DNA from 2 places in the Methylobacterium endophyticum genome. Region 2 is predicted to be linked to the other one. Evidence: predicted binding sites of a transcription regulator. Region 2 holds the regulator's gene; the other holds the start of a gene.
What was found. Region 2 encodes LexA, which represses DNA repair genes until DNA is damaged. Its sites were predicted from a motif close to TGTTCNNNNTGTGTTCNG; they were not measured.
Positions count from the first base shown of each region.

Region 1 (7,576 bases), on a different contig from region 2:
TGCTGATCGCGCTGCTCTTCGGGGAGACGCTGACCGGGCTCGTGCTCGGGCTGACCGTGCGCATGGTGCTCGCCGCCTTGCAGACGGCGGGGCTCCTGATCTCGCAGGCGCTCGGGCTCTCCTACGCCATGACCGTCGACCCGACGCAGGGCGGCCAGCAGGCGGCGGTGGGCAACTTCCTGTCGCTGCTCGGGATCACGCTGATCCTCGCCGCCGACCTGCATCACCTGGCCATCGACGCGATCTCGCGCAGCTACGCGGTGCTGCCGCCGAGCGCCGTGCCCGGCATGGGCGAGGCGGCGATGCTGGCACTCAAGGCGGTGGGGCGCGGCTTCACGCTCGCCGTGCAGATCGCCTCGCCCTTCATCGCCTTCGGCATCCTGTTCAATCTCGGGCTCGGGGTGCTCTCGCGGCTGATGCCCTCGCTTCAGGTCTTCTTCGTCGGCGTGCCGGCCTCGATCCTCATCGGCATGATGATCCTGTTCGGCTCGCTCGGCGTGATGATGGGCGTCTTCCTGGACGATCTCGGGCGCTACCTCGCAGAGTTCACCGGGAGATGATTCTTCCCGGTGGTCCCTCTTCCGAGGGGCCGTCCGCCGCATGGGCGGCGGGGCGCTGCGGGGCGCTCGACCCCGTTACCGGAGCCTGAGCCATGGCCGAGGGCGCGGAACAGGAAGACAAGACCGAAGAACCGACCCAGCGGCGCCTCGACCAGGCGATCGAGCGCGGCGACGTCGCCAACTCCCAGGAGATCAACACCTTCTTCATCCTGGGCGCCTTCACCCTCGGGCTGCTGCTCGCCGCCGGGCCGATCGCGCACGGGCTTCTCTTCGACCTGCGCGGCTATCTCGCCAATCTCCACGCGGTGCCGGGGGACGCCCACGGCTTCAGCGAGGCCGGCACGCGCGGGGTCATGATCTGGCTGAAGGCCCTGGCGATCCCCGCCGGCATGACCGCGGCGGCGACGCTGGCCGCCGGCTTCCTTCAGCATCCCCTCGTCTTCACCACCGAGACGCTCGGGCTGAAGTTCGATCGCATCTCGCCCATGGCCGGGTTTAAGCGCCTCTTCGGGATGGAGGCCTTCGTCCAGTTCGGCAAGGGGCTCGCGAAGATGGCGGTGGTCGGCGTCGTCGTCGGTACCGTCCTGTGGGCCGACCGCGACCGCCTGGAGGTCTTCGTCCGGCTCGATCCGTCCGCGTTCTTCCCCGCCGTGCTCGGCCTTGCCCTGAAGCTGCTCGGCGCGGTGCTCTGCATCTTCCTGGTCATCACGCTCGCCGACGCGCTCTACCAGCGCTACCGCTGGCGCCAGCGCCTGCGCATGTCCAAGGAGGAGATGAAGCAGGAGATGAAGGAGCAGGACGGCAACCCCGAGGTGAAGGGCCGCATGAAGCAGTTGCGGGCCCAGCGCGTGCGCAAACGCATGATGGCCGCCGTGCCCACCGCCACCGTCGTCATCACCAACCCGACCCACTACGCCGTGGCGCTGCGCTACGAGGCCGGCATGGCCGCCCCGGTCTGCGTCGCCAAGGGCGTCGACAGCCTCGCCTTCCGCATCCGGGCGCTCGCCACCGAGCACGAGGTGCCGGTTCTGGAGAACCCGCCGCTCGCCCGCGCGCTCCACGCGACGGTCGAGATCGACCAGCCCATCCCGGCCGAGCACTACCGGGCGGTGGCCGAGGTGATCGGATTCGTCATGCGCCTGCGCCGCAGGGCGGCATGACGCCTTGCCCGAAAGCGTCGGGAAGAGCACGGTTTATCCACTCTTCCTTCCGCGTTATGGGCGATGTCGAGACGAGGAGTGAGGCATCGGGAGATGCCGGAGCGTGGATTGAGCCGGATGGCTGACCGTAATGGCTGACCTCTTGGGACCCGCGGCTCCCGTCACGGGCTCGATCGACCGTTCCGAGCGTCCGGGCAGGGTCGGGCTGCTGCTCGTCCTGGCGGGGCTGCTCGTGGGAGCGGCCATCGGCCTGTCCTTCGTCGCCAACGAGCAGGCGCAGTCGATCATCGTCTGGCTGCTGGCGCTGCTGGCCATGGCCGGGGTGTTCTTCCTGTTCGCGCTGGCCATCGGCGCGATCCAGCTCAGCGGGCAGGGCGCGCGCGACGACATCACCAAGGCCATCGTCGACGCCGCGCCCGACGCGGCGGTGGTGATGGAGGACGGCGGCCGGCTGATCTATGCCAACGAGGCGTATCTCACCATCGCGGGCGGCGACACCTTCTCGAACCTGCGCTCGGTGGAGCGCATCTTCGTCGGCTCGCCGGAGGTGTCTGAGGCGATCTACCGCCTCGCCCAAGGCGCGCGCGACGCCCGCAGCCATACCGAGGAGGTGCGGATGTCGCCGCCCCCCGGCGGCCGCCCCGACCGCGACTTCGCCTGGTACCGCATCTCGGTGCGTCCGCTCGCCCGGCCGCGCCGGGCCGCCACCCTGTGGACGGTCTCCGACATCACCCACGAGCGCGAGCGCCAGGAGAACGTCTTCCAGGAGCTCCAGCACGCGATCGACTATCTCGACCACGCGCCCGCCGGCTTCCTCTCCATCGATCCGGCCGGCGCCATCGTCTACATGAATGCGACGCTGGCCTCCTGGCTCGGCTACGACCTCGCCACCGTGGGGCCGGGCGGCCCGCATCTCTCCGAGATCGCGCCGGGTTCCGAGCACATCATCGGCGCCGCCGGCCAGCCCGGCGAGGTCAGGACCGACCGCCTCGATCTCGACCTGCGCCGCCGCAACGGCCTCTCGCTGCCGGCCCGGCTCTACCACCGCGTCGCCTTCGGCAAGGACGGCAAGCCCGGCCCCTCGCGCACCTTCGTCATCAACCGCTCGGCCGGCGCCGATTTCGACGAGCCCCAGCGCGCGGCGGAGGTCAGGCTGGCGCGATTTCTGAACAACTCGCCCATCGCCATCGCCACCCTCGATTCGGCCGGCCAGATCGGGCGGGCCAACGCCTCGTTCGGACGCCTGTTCGGCACCATGCCGCGCCAGGTCGTCGACCAGGCGAGCGCCGATTCCGCCCTCGTGCCCGCCATGAGCGAGGCGGTGATCGAGCGCGACCGCGCAGGCCTCGACGCGGCGCTCGCCCGCGCCGCCAAGGGCATCGGCGAGACCCAGCCCATCGAGGTCGCGCTGAAAGGGACCGGCAACCGCTCGGCGCGGGTCTGGCTCAGCCCGGCGGGCGCCGAGGGTGCCGGTCCCGGCGAGGGGCAGGCGGGATCCGACCGCGAGCGCATCATCCTCTACGCCCTCGACACCACCGCCCAGCGCCAGCTCGAGCAGCAGGTCGCCCAGGCCCAGAAGATGGACACCGTCGGCCAGCTCGCCGGCGGCATCGCGCACGACTTCAACAACGTCCTCCAGGCGATCATCGGCTATTCCGACCTGCTGCTCGCGAGCCGGAAGGCCTCCGATCCCGCCTTCCAGGACATCATGCAAATCAAGCAGAACGCGAACCGGGCGGCGGGGCTGGTGCGCCAGCTCCTCGCCTTCTCGCGCCGTCAGACCCTGCGCCCCGAGGTGATGGATGTCGGCGAGGCGCTCTCGGAGCTGACCCTGCTGCTCAAGCGCCTCCTCGGCGAGCGCGTCGATCTCGAGCTCAAGCACGGCCGCGAGATCTGGCCTGTGAAGGCCGACGTCAACCAGTTCGAGCAGGTGATCGTGAACCTCGCGGTCAACGCGCGCGACGCCATGCCGGAAGGCGGCCGCCTGCTGCTGCGCACCGCCAACGTGCCCGATCCGGGAGCCGAGGCGGCCCCCGACGGCCGCGGCGGCCCGCCCAAGGGCGATCACGTCCTCATCGAGGTGCTCGACACCGGCGAGGGCATTCCGCCCGAGATCATGGAGAAGATCTTCGAGCCGTTCTTCACCACCAAGGAGATCGGCAAGGGCACGGGCCTGGGCCTCTCGACGGTGTTCGGCATCGTCAAGCAGAGCGGCGGCACCGTCGACGTGCAGTCGACGCTCGGGGAGGGCACGGCCTTCCGCATCTACCTGCCGCGCCACGTGCCGGTCGTCGAGCCGGTTGCGATCGCGCCGCCCGCCGGCCGGATCGCGCCCGATCCGGGCGCCGTCGCGTCGCTTCCCGCTCCCGACTCCCAAGATGCCGCCCCGCCGGCGCCCGTGGCGGCGAAGGCCGAATCGCGCAAGCCCTCCGCCGACCATACGGGGCAGGGCACCATCCTGCTGGTGGAGGACGAGGATCCGGTCCGCGCCGTCAACTCCCGCGCGCTCTCGGGGCGGGGCTACACGGTGCTGGAGGCGGCCTCCGGTCTCGAGGCGCTGCGCATCGTCAGCGAGGGGCGGCATGTAATCGATCTCGTGGTCTCGGACGTCGTGATGCCCGAGATGGACGGTCCGACCCTGCTGCGCGAGATCCGCAAGCATCAACCGGACCTCAAGGTGATCTTCGTCTCCGGTTACGCCGAGGACGCCTTCCGCAAGAACCTGCCCGAGGGCGAGACCTTCAACTTCCTGCCCAAGCCCTTCAGCCTCAAGCAGCTCTTCGAGACGGTGAAGCAGACCATGTCTGTCTGAGGAGGCGGTCCGTCGCGGACCGCCCCTCTCAAGGCGGAACATTTATCGAACGCTGCCTTGCGTCATGAGAACAAAAAAGGTACATGATCGGGGTCCGAGGGCGCATTGAGAACGGCGCCCGTGCCATGCATAAGGATCGCCCGCAAATGGCTCAGTCCGCATCGAGAGTGGTGGAATTTCCGAGCATGGACAAAGACAAGGCGAAGGCGATCGACGCCGCTTTGTCTCAGATCGAGCGCGCCTTCGGCAAAGGCTCGATCATGAGGCTGGGCAAGAACGACAAGGTCGCCGAGGTCGAGACGGTCTCGACGGGCTCCCTCGGGCTCGACATCGCGCTCGGTGTCGGCGGCCTGCCGCGCGGGCGCGTCGTCGAGGTCTACGGGCCGGAATCCTCCGGCAAGACCACGCTCGCGCTCCACACCATCGCCGAGGCCCAGAAGAAGGGCGGCGTCTGCGCCTTCGTGGACGCCGAGCACGCGCTCGATCCGGTCTATGCGAGGAAGCTCGGCGTCAATCTCGATGATCTCCTGATCTCGCAGCCCGATACCGGCGAGCAGGCTCTCGAGATCACCGACACGCTGGTGCGCTCCGGCGCCATCGACGTGCTCGTTATTGATTCGGTGGCGGCCCTGACGCCACGGGCCGAGATTGATGGTGAAATGGGTGAAAGTCAGCCCGGCCTCCAGGCCCGGCTGATGAGCCAGGCCCTGCGCAAGCTCACCGGCTCGATCTCGCGCTCGAAATGCATGGTCATCTTTATTAACCAGATCCGCCATAAGATCGGCATTTCTTATGGCAGTCCGGAAACAACTTCTGGCGGCAACGCGCTGAAGTTCTACGCTTCCGTCCGTCTCGACATCCGCCGCATCTCGACCCTGAAGGACCGGGACGACCCGATCGGCAACCAGGTCCGCGTCAAGGTGGTGAAGAACAAGGTCGCGCCGCCCTTCAAGCAGGTCGAGTTCGACATCATGTTCGGCGAGGGCATCTCAAAGGTCGGCGAGCTGATCGATCTTGGCGTCAAGGCCGGCATCGTCGAGAAGTCGGGCGCCTGGTTCTCCCATGCCAGCCAGCGCCTCGGCCAGGGCCGCGAGAACGCCAAGGGCTTCCTGCGCGACAACCCCGACATCGCCAATAAGATCGAGGCGGCCATCCGTCAGAACTCCGGCGTTGTCGCCGACCGCATCCTCGAGACCGCCAAGCCGACGGCCGACGATCTCGACGAGGGCGAGGCGTAGGCGTTCCGCACCGTTGGATGCCGAAGCCGCCGCGGATCGGTCGTTCGCGGCGGCTTTTTCTTGGGCTCTTCCGCCGTTCGCGGTTCGAGGACGGCAGCCCGCGAGAAACCACGGGTGACTTGCGGCGCGCCGCTCCTTAAGAGGGCGAGGCGTGCGGCCGGGCTTTTCCGGCAGCGCCCTGACCTGCCTTCCCGGTCCTCTCCGGCGAGGCGACACACGAGTCGGTTCGATGAGCGGCGTCAACGAGATCCGGTCCACCTTCCTCGACTACTTCTCGGGCCGGGGCCATACGCCGGTATCGTCCTCGTCGCTGGTGCCGAAGAACGACCCGACGCTGATGTTCACCAACGCCGGCATGGTGCAGTTCAAGAACGTCTTCACCGGCGTCGAGAAGCGGCCCTACACGCGGGCGACCACGGCCCAGAAATGCGTCCGCGCCGGCGGCAAGCACAACGACCTCGACAATGTCGGCTACACGGCGCGTCATCACACCTTCTTCGAGATGCTGGGGAATTTCTCCTTCGGCGACTATTTCAAGGCCGAGGCCATCGACCTCGCCTGGACCCTGATCACCAAGGAATTCGGCCTTTCGCCGGAGCGTCTCCTGGTGACGGTCTATGCCGACGACGACGAGGCGGCGACGCTCTGGAAGAAGATCGCCGGGTTCGAGGACGGCCGGATCATCCGCATCGGCACCTCGGACAATTTCTGGCAGATGGGCGACACCGGCCCCTGCGGTCCCTGCTCCGAGATCTTCATCGACCAGGGTCCGGCCCTCCAGGGAGGCCCGCCCGGCTCGCCCGACGAGGACGGCGACCGCTTCCTGGAATTCTGGAACCTCGTCTTCATGCAGTACGAGCAGGTCGAGCCCGGCAGGCGCCTGGCCCTGCCGCGGCCGTCCATCGATACCGGCATGGGCCTCGAGCGCATGGCAGCCATCCTGCAAGGCGTCACCAGCAACTACGACACGGATCTGTTCCGCGCGCTCATCGACGCCGTCGCCCATGCGGTCGGGCGCCCGCCGGAGCCCGCCACGGTCGCCTCCTACCGGGTCATCGCCGATCACCTGCGGGCCTGCTCCTTCCTGATCGCCGACGGGGTGTTGCCGGGCAACGAGGGGCGCGGCTACGTGCTGCGCCGGATCATGCGGCGCGCCATGCGCCACGCCGAGCTGCTCGGCGCCCGCGAACCGATGATGTTCCGCCTCGTGCCGACCCTGGTGCGCGAGATGGGACGCGCCTACCCCGAGCTCGTCCGCGCCGAGAGCCTGATCGCCGAGACCATGCGGCTCGAAGAAACGCGCTTCCGGCGCACGCTGGAGCGCGGTCTGGCGATCCTGGAGGCGGAGACGAGCGGGCTGTCGGCGGGCCAGAACCTCTCGGGCGAGACGGCCTTCACCCTCTACGACACCTACGGCTTCCCCCTCGACCTGACGCAGGACGCGCTGAAGGCGCGCGGCATTGGGGTCGATACGGACGCCTTCTCCACCGCGATGGAACGCCAGCGCAAAGCGGCGCGCGCGGCCTGGACCGGCTCCGGCGAGGCCGCCACCGAGACGGTCTGGTTCGGTATCCGCGAGCGCGTCGGCGCCACGGAGTTCCTTGGCTACGAGACGGAGGAAGCGGAGGGGATCGCCACCGCCTGCCTGCGCGAGGGCGCCGAGGTGGAGGCCCTGGAGGCCGGCACCAGCGGCCTCGTGCTTTTCAACCAGACACCGTTCTACGCCGAGTCCGGCGGTCAGGTCGGCGATACCGGAACGATCTCGGCCGCGGGGCTGAAGGCGCGCGTGACAGCCACCGAGAAGAA
Region 1 is NZ_JBNHES010000014.1:99,207-106,782, reverse strand. It holds gene fliR (flagellar biosynthetic protein FliR) at 1-560, shown strand, start outside; gene flhB (flagellar biosynthesis protein FlhB) at 653-1,720, shown strand; gene cckA (cell cycle histidine kinase CckA) at 1,851-4,532, shown strand; gene recA (recombinase RecA) at 4,679-5,770, shown strand; gene alaS (alanine--tRNA ligase) at 6,000-7,576, shown strand, end outside.
Region 1: the regulator LexA is predicted to act here: its motif matches at 4,567-4,584, upstream of recA (recombinase RecA).

Region 2 (7,576 bases):
GAGATGCGCGTACTTGGGATCGAGGTAGAGGTCGCTCATCGCGGGGCTCCGAAGCGTTGGGAGCGGGCGAGCGCCGCGCGGACCTTGGCCTGCTTCGCCTCATGCTCGCGGTCGCGTCGTGCCTGCGGGGTCTCGGTGAGCCGCCGGCCGGTCTCGGCCATGCCGGAAGCCAGCTCGATCGTCCCTTTGCTGGCGGGGACGGGCGGCACGGGCTGGCGCTGGCCGGAGGCGATCATCTCGGCCTTCACGTCGATCGGCGTGAGGTCGGCCGCCTCGGCGGCGATCGCCGCGCGGGCCACACCCTTGCGCCGGGCGGCTTCCTCGGCGCCGGCCGGGTCGAGGCGCGAGTACACCGGATCGGGCTGGGCGATGCCGATCGGCGCGCCGGCCATCGTCAAGACTGGGATCGCCGGCCAATGCAGGTACTTCGGAAGCTGGACGCGGACTTTGCTGCCGGTGTGCCGGGCCAGCTCGTCGCAGTAGAACCGCTCGCCGCCGACGCTGATCTTGCCGTCCACGACCTTGCGCGTGGCTTCCGTCGAGAACGCCATCATCAGCGCCATCGGGTCCACGTCGGTGCGTTGCCACCCGGCCTCGACGGCGCGGGTGTAGGCTTGTAGGGGCGATATGCCGGCTAGGTCGCCGGTCTGGCGGTTTGAGTTGTAGAACGTCAGCAGGTTTTTGAAGTCGAAACTGAATTCCGCGAATGTGCCGTCGAATGCATCCGGCGACTTTCCGAGATTGGCCGTACGAGACTTCATGCGGTCGCCGCCGATGTAGCCTTGCAGCGGCGCGAGCAACTTCTGCTCGATGACGCGGAACGATCCTTCGAGGATGCCTTTAGCCGCTGCGTTGTAGGGGGTCGCGCGGATCAGCGGCTTGCCCCGGTCGAAGCACTCGCCGTCGAGGCCCGCGAGCTTGAGGGCATCCGGCAGGAACTCGGCGAAGCGGTACTCCGACCCGTTGTCGAGGTAGAGCATCGCCGGCATGCCCCAGTGCTGATCCTGGGTCATGTGCATGAAGCTCTCGATCAGGTCCGCGTTGCGAACGGCGGTGCCGGGCTCGCAGAGCAAGAGGTCGATGCGCAGGCGGCGCGTACCGGCATCGAGCCATGCGATGCCCTTCGGTGTTGCCAGGGTGCCGTCCTCGCGGGCCACGTAGAGATCGAAATGATGCACGTCGCCGAACACGAGTTGCATCGGCGCGAGGCCGGCGGACGTGAGCCGGACGCGGGGACGCTTGTCGTCCCAGGCTTTGGCGTCGGTGCGGTACTCGTGAACGCGTCGGGCGGCGCGGCCGGCTTCCACCGTGTGCTTCGGCAATTCGCAGGCCGGCATGATCGCGGCGAAGTCGCCGCCGATCCCGGCCTTCAACGTCAGGTCGGCAAGATGCTCGCCCGCGAGGCGCTGGACGGTGCTGTAGGAGGCGCCCTGCCCCCAAAGGTCCCGGATACGGCTACGGACCCGGCGAGCGATCTCCGCACGGAGAGCATCATCTAAGCCGGCCGTGACGGCGTCCCAACGCTTCGTCAGGATCAGCCGGCTTTCCGGCTTGGTCTCCCGGGGCTTGCGCATCAGGCCCTTCAGCCCGTGCGTCTCGGCCTTGCTGACCTTGCGCTGGATGTCGCGCAGGCTCGGGGTGAACGGCCGCCCGTCCGGCCCCATCGCCTCGACCCCGGCCAGCGCCCGCATTGCCGCCGAGCGCTCCTGCGATCCCTTGGGGTAGGAGAGGGCGGTACGGAGGAAGTAGGCCCACCACTCGGCCGCCTGGAACGCCTTGGCAGAGGGGTTCAACGGGCCTTCAATAGGCGTTTGCGATGTTTGAACGCAGAGCTGGAGTTCGGACGGCAGACTATCGGTATTTACTTCGTACCGTAGCCCGCCCTTTCCTCCATAGCCACGCCTGGATCGCACCGCGAGATTAGCCCCGCGCCAAGTCAATCCGCAGTTCAGTGCTCGTGCAAGCGCGCGATGCGCCTTTTGGCGGGAAATTCCTGCAAGCACAGCAAAGTCGGATGATCGGATAAATGTCACGAAGCGAGCCGCTTAATATTTGGCTCTTTCTTGACGCCCAGCGCCACAGCAATCCGATGACTGACGCCGCGCGTTGCTTTGCACTCCCCACGTAGCACCGCGTACACAGTGCGCGGATTGAAGCCACGTGCAAGCGCCCATTCCCGAATGCTGATCCCTTCGGCCTCGAATGACCCTCGGATGTCGGGTAATGTGTCCTTCATACCCACCCTCGCAAACTCGTGAGGGCGCAATATGCAAACCATGGACGCATTTTGTCAACTTCTGACACAAGGGGCCAGATCGCGCATTCCCCCCCTCAAAGCATGGGGGCGGTGACAGCAGATGCTGTCCTCGATCGGGTTCGGATCATGACCGGCCTAAAGCGCGATATAGATTTGGCGCGCTTATTCGCCGTATCTAAGTCAACCATCACGACCTGGAGACGTCGAAACCGGGTTCCTTATTCAGAAATATTAGCTCTTCATTTCGAGAAAAAACTGGACTTTAGCTACTGTATTCTAGGCATACAGCAGTATAATCACCTCAACCTTGATCTTGACCTTGGTCCTCTGAAAGCTGACTTGAAGTTTTGGGAGGCGTTCAGACGTTTTCGAACCGAGATGCGCCGAGTGTACGGCCCAGAGGCGGGTGAGGAGACACCTGAGGGTTACAAAGGGGTTACAAGGACAGCAGATGACGTCTGATGGGTTACAAGGATGTTGTGCAAGAACAACATGTTACCTTAAATTGGCGGCGCGCCGTCGTAGTGCTGAGGGTTACCAATTGCGCGCCCTCTAATCCATTGTCGGAGATCATGTTTTTGCGGTCCGCCGCCAAATATCTCTGACAAGCCCGCCGCCAATTAGCGATTTCCGCCCCAAAAAGCGGCCGCCGACCGCCTTGCGGAACACTTCAGGAACGCTTAACGTGTTCGTGATTTGTTTCCGCGACCGTGCGCCGCGCCGGTTCGCCGAAAGGGGCAGACCGACGATGTTGACCCGTAAGCAGCTCGATCTCCTCCGCTTCATCCAGGAGCGCATGCAGGAGAGCGGGGTTCCGCCGTCCTTCGACGAGATGAAGGACGCCCTCGACCTCAAGTCGAAATCGGGCATCCACCGGCTTATCACGGCCCTGGAGGAGCGCGGGTTCCTGCGCCGCCTGCCGAACCGGGCGCGGGCCATCGAGGTGATCCGCATGCCGGAAAGCCTCGGCCGCATGCCGGTTTCTCCAACCCCCGCACCGTCGGCGGCGCCGGCAGGGGTGCGCCGCTTCACGCCGAGCGTGGTCGAGGGGGGACGCGCCAAGGCCGCTCCCCCGTCTCCCCCGAGCGTGCAGGTGGCGGACGCGGACGGGCGCTCCGTGAGCATCCCGGTGATGGGGCGGATCGCGGCCGGTACGCCGATCTCGGCGATCCAGAACCAGAGCCACGCGATCACCCTCTCGCCGGACTTCCTGACGAGCGGGGAACACTACGCCCTCGAGGTGCGGGGCGATTCGATGATCGAGGCCGGCATTCTCGACGGCGATCTCGTGGTCATCCGCAAGCAGGACACGGCCAATACCGGCGACATCATCGTCGCGCTGATCGACGACGAGGAGGCGACGCTGAAGCGCCTGCGCCGGCGCGGCTCTTCCATCGCCCTCGAGGCCGCCAACCCCGCCTACGAGACCCGCGTGCTCGGGCCCGACCGCGTCAGCATCCAGGGGCGGCTCGTCAGCCTGGTGCGGCGCTACTGAAGCGGCTCCACGGGTGCGTCGTCCGGCTCGGGAGCGTCGGACGCCGCCTCCGATGTGGCGGACGGGGAAACGGCAGGTAGAGCGGCGGCGGGCGTCATGGGGCGCCCCTCGGCGGCGGGAGGAGCGGCGGCGGCGGGCGTCTTGGATCGCCAGGGGCGGCCCGCGCCATCGGCATCGCGGCTCCCGGTGACGATCGCGCCCTCCGGTGCCCACCGGATCGCGACGGCGCCGCGCGACGCGAGGATGGCGCGATCGATCACGAGAGACGCCGCGCAGGATGACGGAGCGGGGCGCGGCGTGATCACGATGTCCGCGCGCGAACAATCCTCCGGGAAGGCGCGCCTGTCGCGGACGAAGGCGACGACGCGGCCCTCCGCATCCGCCGCGTTGCAGCCGAGCCGGTCGCAGTTTGCGGCGGCGAAGGCATCCGCCGGGCGGCGGCCGTCCCCGTCGGCACGCAGCCATTGCTCCAGCACGAAGGCGGAGGGCCGGCCGAGCGCGACGAGGCGCCCGTCCGCCCCCCGCGCGGCCGCGCCGCTGCCCTGCCGGTCGACATAGACGTCCTGGCGGACTGGACCGGCGGCGAGGCCGAGCCCCAGCAGGGTCGGCGCGAGCGCCAGCCAGCGCAGGCCCGAGATCGGAAGGGTCGCGAGCAGCAACCCGGCCGCGAGCAGCAGGAGCGCGGCCGTGCCGAAGGCGGGGACGACCACCACCGCCTGCGAGAATCCGGCGATCCAGGCCGAGATCGCCAGCATGCCTTTGACCGCGAGCCCCATCAGCCACCAAACGGGCCGGTCGAGGGCGAAGGGATAGGCGAGGATGCCGAGCACCGCCGCCGGCATCACGGCAAGCGACACGAGCGGCAGGGTCAGGGCGTTTCCGACGAGGCCGAAGGGCTGGATGTTCTGGAAGTGGTAGGTGGCGAAGGGCGCCGTGGCGATCTGCGCCACCAGGGTGGTCAGGAGCGTGCCCAGCACCGCCGACGCGGCGAGGCGGACCGTTCGGCCAATCCGGCCGGCGCCTTCCCTCGCCAGGAAGCGCCCGTCGATGAGCCGCGCGCAGGCGATCAGCCCGGCCACCGCGCCGAAGGACATCTGGAAGCTTGGGCCGAGCAGGCCCTCCGGCTCGCGGGCGAGCGCGACGAGCGCCGCGAGGGCGAGGTTGCGCATGCTCACCGCCGGCCGGTCGACGAGGATCGCGCCGAGCATGATCAGCGTCATCACGAGCGAGCGCTCGGCCGCGATGTCCCAGCCCGAGAAGACGCAGTAGGCGGTCACGCCCGCCATCGCCACGGCGGCGGCGATCTTCTTGATCGGCCACGACAGGGCGAGGAACGGCACCAGGGCGAGCCCGGCCCGCACCAGCCAGAACACCACCCCCGCCGCCAGCACCATGTGCAGGCCGGAGATCGAGACGACAAGGTTGCAGGTTGGCCGGCAAAGTTCGGAGTAACCCCTTCGGGGCGGCCTCCGCAGGTTCGTACGACCACGGCTCAGGAGGATCGGTGGGCTCGTGGTGGCGTGGAGCGCTTAACGGGGATCGTACTTGTTGCGCCGCTTGGCGGTTGCTACGGGCTTGCGCCGCGCGCCTGGGAGAGGTGGCGAGCGGGTGAGCTTCACCACCGGCGCGACCTCGGAGACTTCGCCCTCGATCGTCATGGCCATCGGCGCCTCCACCCCCGGTTCAAAGACCCGGCGACCTTTGACATGTCGGATCCACGAGGCGTTGCAGACCTTCCGCGCATCCTCGTCGGTCAGCAGTTTCGCCGACCTGCCAACGACGAACAGCTGCGGATGACCGGTCTCATCGCCTTCGGGCCAGAACTCGACGATCTTGTAGCCCTGGTCGATGAGGCGGGCGGCGACGCCGTCTGATCTTTCGTTCATCCATTCGGGCATTGCCTGAACTTGGCAGAAGCGTCCCTGCAAGGACCCGATACCGCCCGTTTTCGCCCGGTTGGAGCCGATAACGACCGCCCGGCCCCAGGCTTTCATCTCGTCGTCACCCTTGGCCGGAATGGGATACGCAGTAGTTATGTCCCCTTTCCCGTCTTCGGCCGAGACCCTGGACTTGGCAGACTTGGCAGAACCGCCCCTCACGCCGCTGCCGCGCAGCTCAGCCGGATCGATCACCACCGGGCCCGGCGGCAGGGTGCCGGCGGCGCGGGCGTTGCGGAAGAGCACCCCGCCGCTCAGCTCGTCGAGCTCGTGCAGGACGCACTCGATCGCGTTGCGGGCCAGCAGCAGGTACTCCGGGGAGAACTTGCCATAGAGGTGGTTGATGTCCTTGCGGCGGTGTCCCATCCACATCTTGCACTGCTGGTCGGGCACGAGCGGGACGCCGTAGCGGACGTAGGCGTCGCGCAGCATCGTCGCCCCGAAGTCGCGCACGCTGGAGGGCACGAAGTCCGGACCGAGGTTGAGCCGGGCGCCGCCGGCCTTGAAGCGCGCGCGCAGATCGGGGACCTCCTCGCCGACCCAGACCCCCGCGCCCCAGCAGGAAATCTCGGCGAGGAGCGACGGCGGGAACGGGAGCGACGGGCGGTACTTGGTCTCCTGCTGCGGGCGATCCTTCGGGTTGAGATGGTAGACGCCCTGGCGCAGGTCGATCTGCGCCCCCGTCGCGGCGGCCGCGGCGTCGGCCCGACAGACGTACCCGAGCATCAGGAGCATCCACCGGCGCATCGGTTCGTCGTCCGCGATGAGCCTGAGGAACGCGGCGGTTTCCTCCAGCGACGCGTGCCAGTTCCTCGCCTCCGGCTCGGGGACCCCGAGCACGGCGGCGACGTCCTTCCTGGTGCAGATGACGGGCAGCGGCGTGACGGTGAGGAGGCGCTTGCCGTCCTCGTCCGGGCTGCACGCCCAGTTGATCGCGGCGTTGGTCAGGATCATGCAGTTCGAGACCGAGCCCACCTGCATCGGCCTGCCCGCCACGCCGGCCGTCAGCGCCTCGATGAGCGTCTTCTGCTGGCGCTTCGTGAACGCGCCGACCGTCATGCCCGGCAGCGCCCGTTCCAGGCCGCGCAGCGTCGAGCCGGAGGTGCTCGCCCAGCTCTTGTTCCTCTTGTCCGAACTCAGGAGGTAGAGCTCGACCACGGCCTCCACCGGGAGGTCGTTCTCGTCCTCGAAGGGCGCGGCGCCCGCCTCGATCACCATGAGGGCGATCATGGCCTTCGCCTCCTGCTCGTCCTCGGTGCCGAGGCTGGTCTTCGGATCGTAACCCAGGGACGGGTCGTACTTGGCGACGTACCACTTGCCGGAGCCGGAAACCTTCTTGAGCTTGTAGCCCTCGATGACGAACGTCCCCCCGTTCTCCCGAGCGGCCGCCTCGCCCAATCGCCCGGCGTACGGGGCGGCCGCGTTCCTGGACGAGGCGTGTGACCTCGTCGCCGGGGAGGACCCTTCGCGCGAGCAGGCGCTCGGCGATGGCCTCGATTACCGTTCTGTTTTCCCTGACCAGTGCGAGCGCCTGCGCCAGGAGCCGTTGCAGATCGCGCTCCACGACCCGCCTCAGGCCGGCATCCGACGCCAGTGCCTTGGCCGCGTCCTTCGGGTCGCCCCGGAACAGGAGCGTTTCGCCCAGGCCATGGCTGAGGTGCATCGAGGCGAGCACCGACGTCGCATGCGCGAGATCGCTGCCGGCCGATCCGCCCGCGCCGCTGTGCGGCTCGCCCGACAGCGTGTCCATGGCGCGGCCTGCGAGGGCGACGACCGCGAGCGCCTCGAACTGGCGCCGGGTCAGGATCCCGCGCGGATGCAGGGTCGCCTGCGTCGCCCCGGCGCTCGACCGGCCCATGGCGATGGACACGGACCGAACCGTGGCGA
Region 2 is NZ_JBNHES010000036.1:176-7,751, forward strand. It holds gene ACP56T_RS21560 (thioredoxin domain-containing protein) at 36-1,691, opposite strand; gene ACP56T_RS21565 (DNA-binding protein) at 2,030-2,278, opposite strand; gene ACP56T_RS21570 (helix-turn-helix domain-containing protein) at 2,339-2,719, shown strand; gene lexA (transcriptional repressor LexA) at 3,006-3,752, shown strand; partial or broken gene ACP56T_RS21580 (ComEC/Rec2 family competence protein) at 3,746-5,170, opposite strand; gene ACP56T_RS21585 (hypothetical protein) at 5,282-7,087, opposite strand; partial or broken gene ACP56T_RS21590 (AAA family ATPase) at 7,185-7,576, opposite strand, start outside.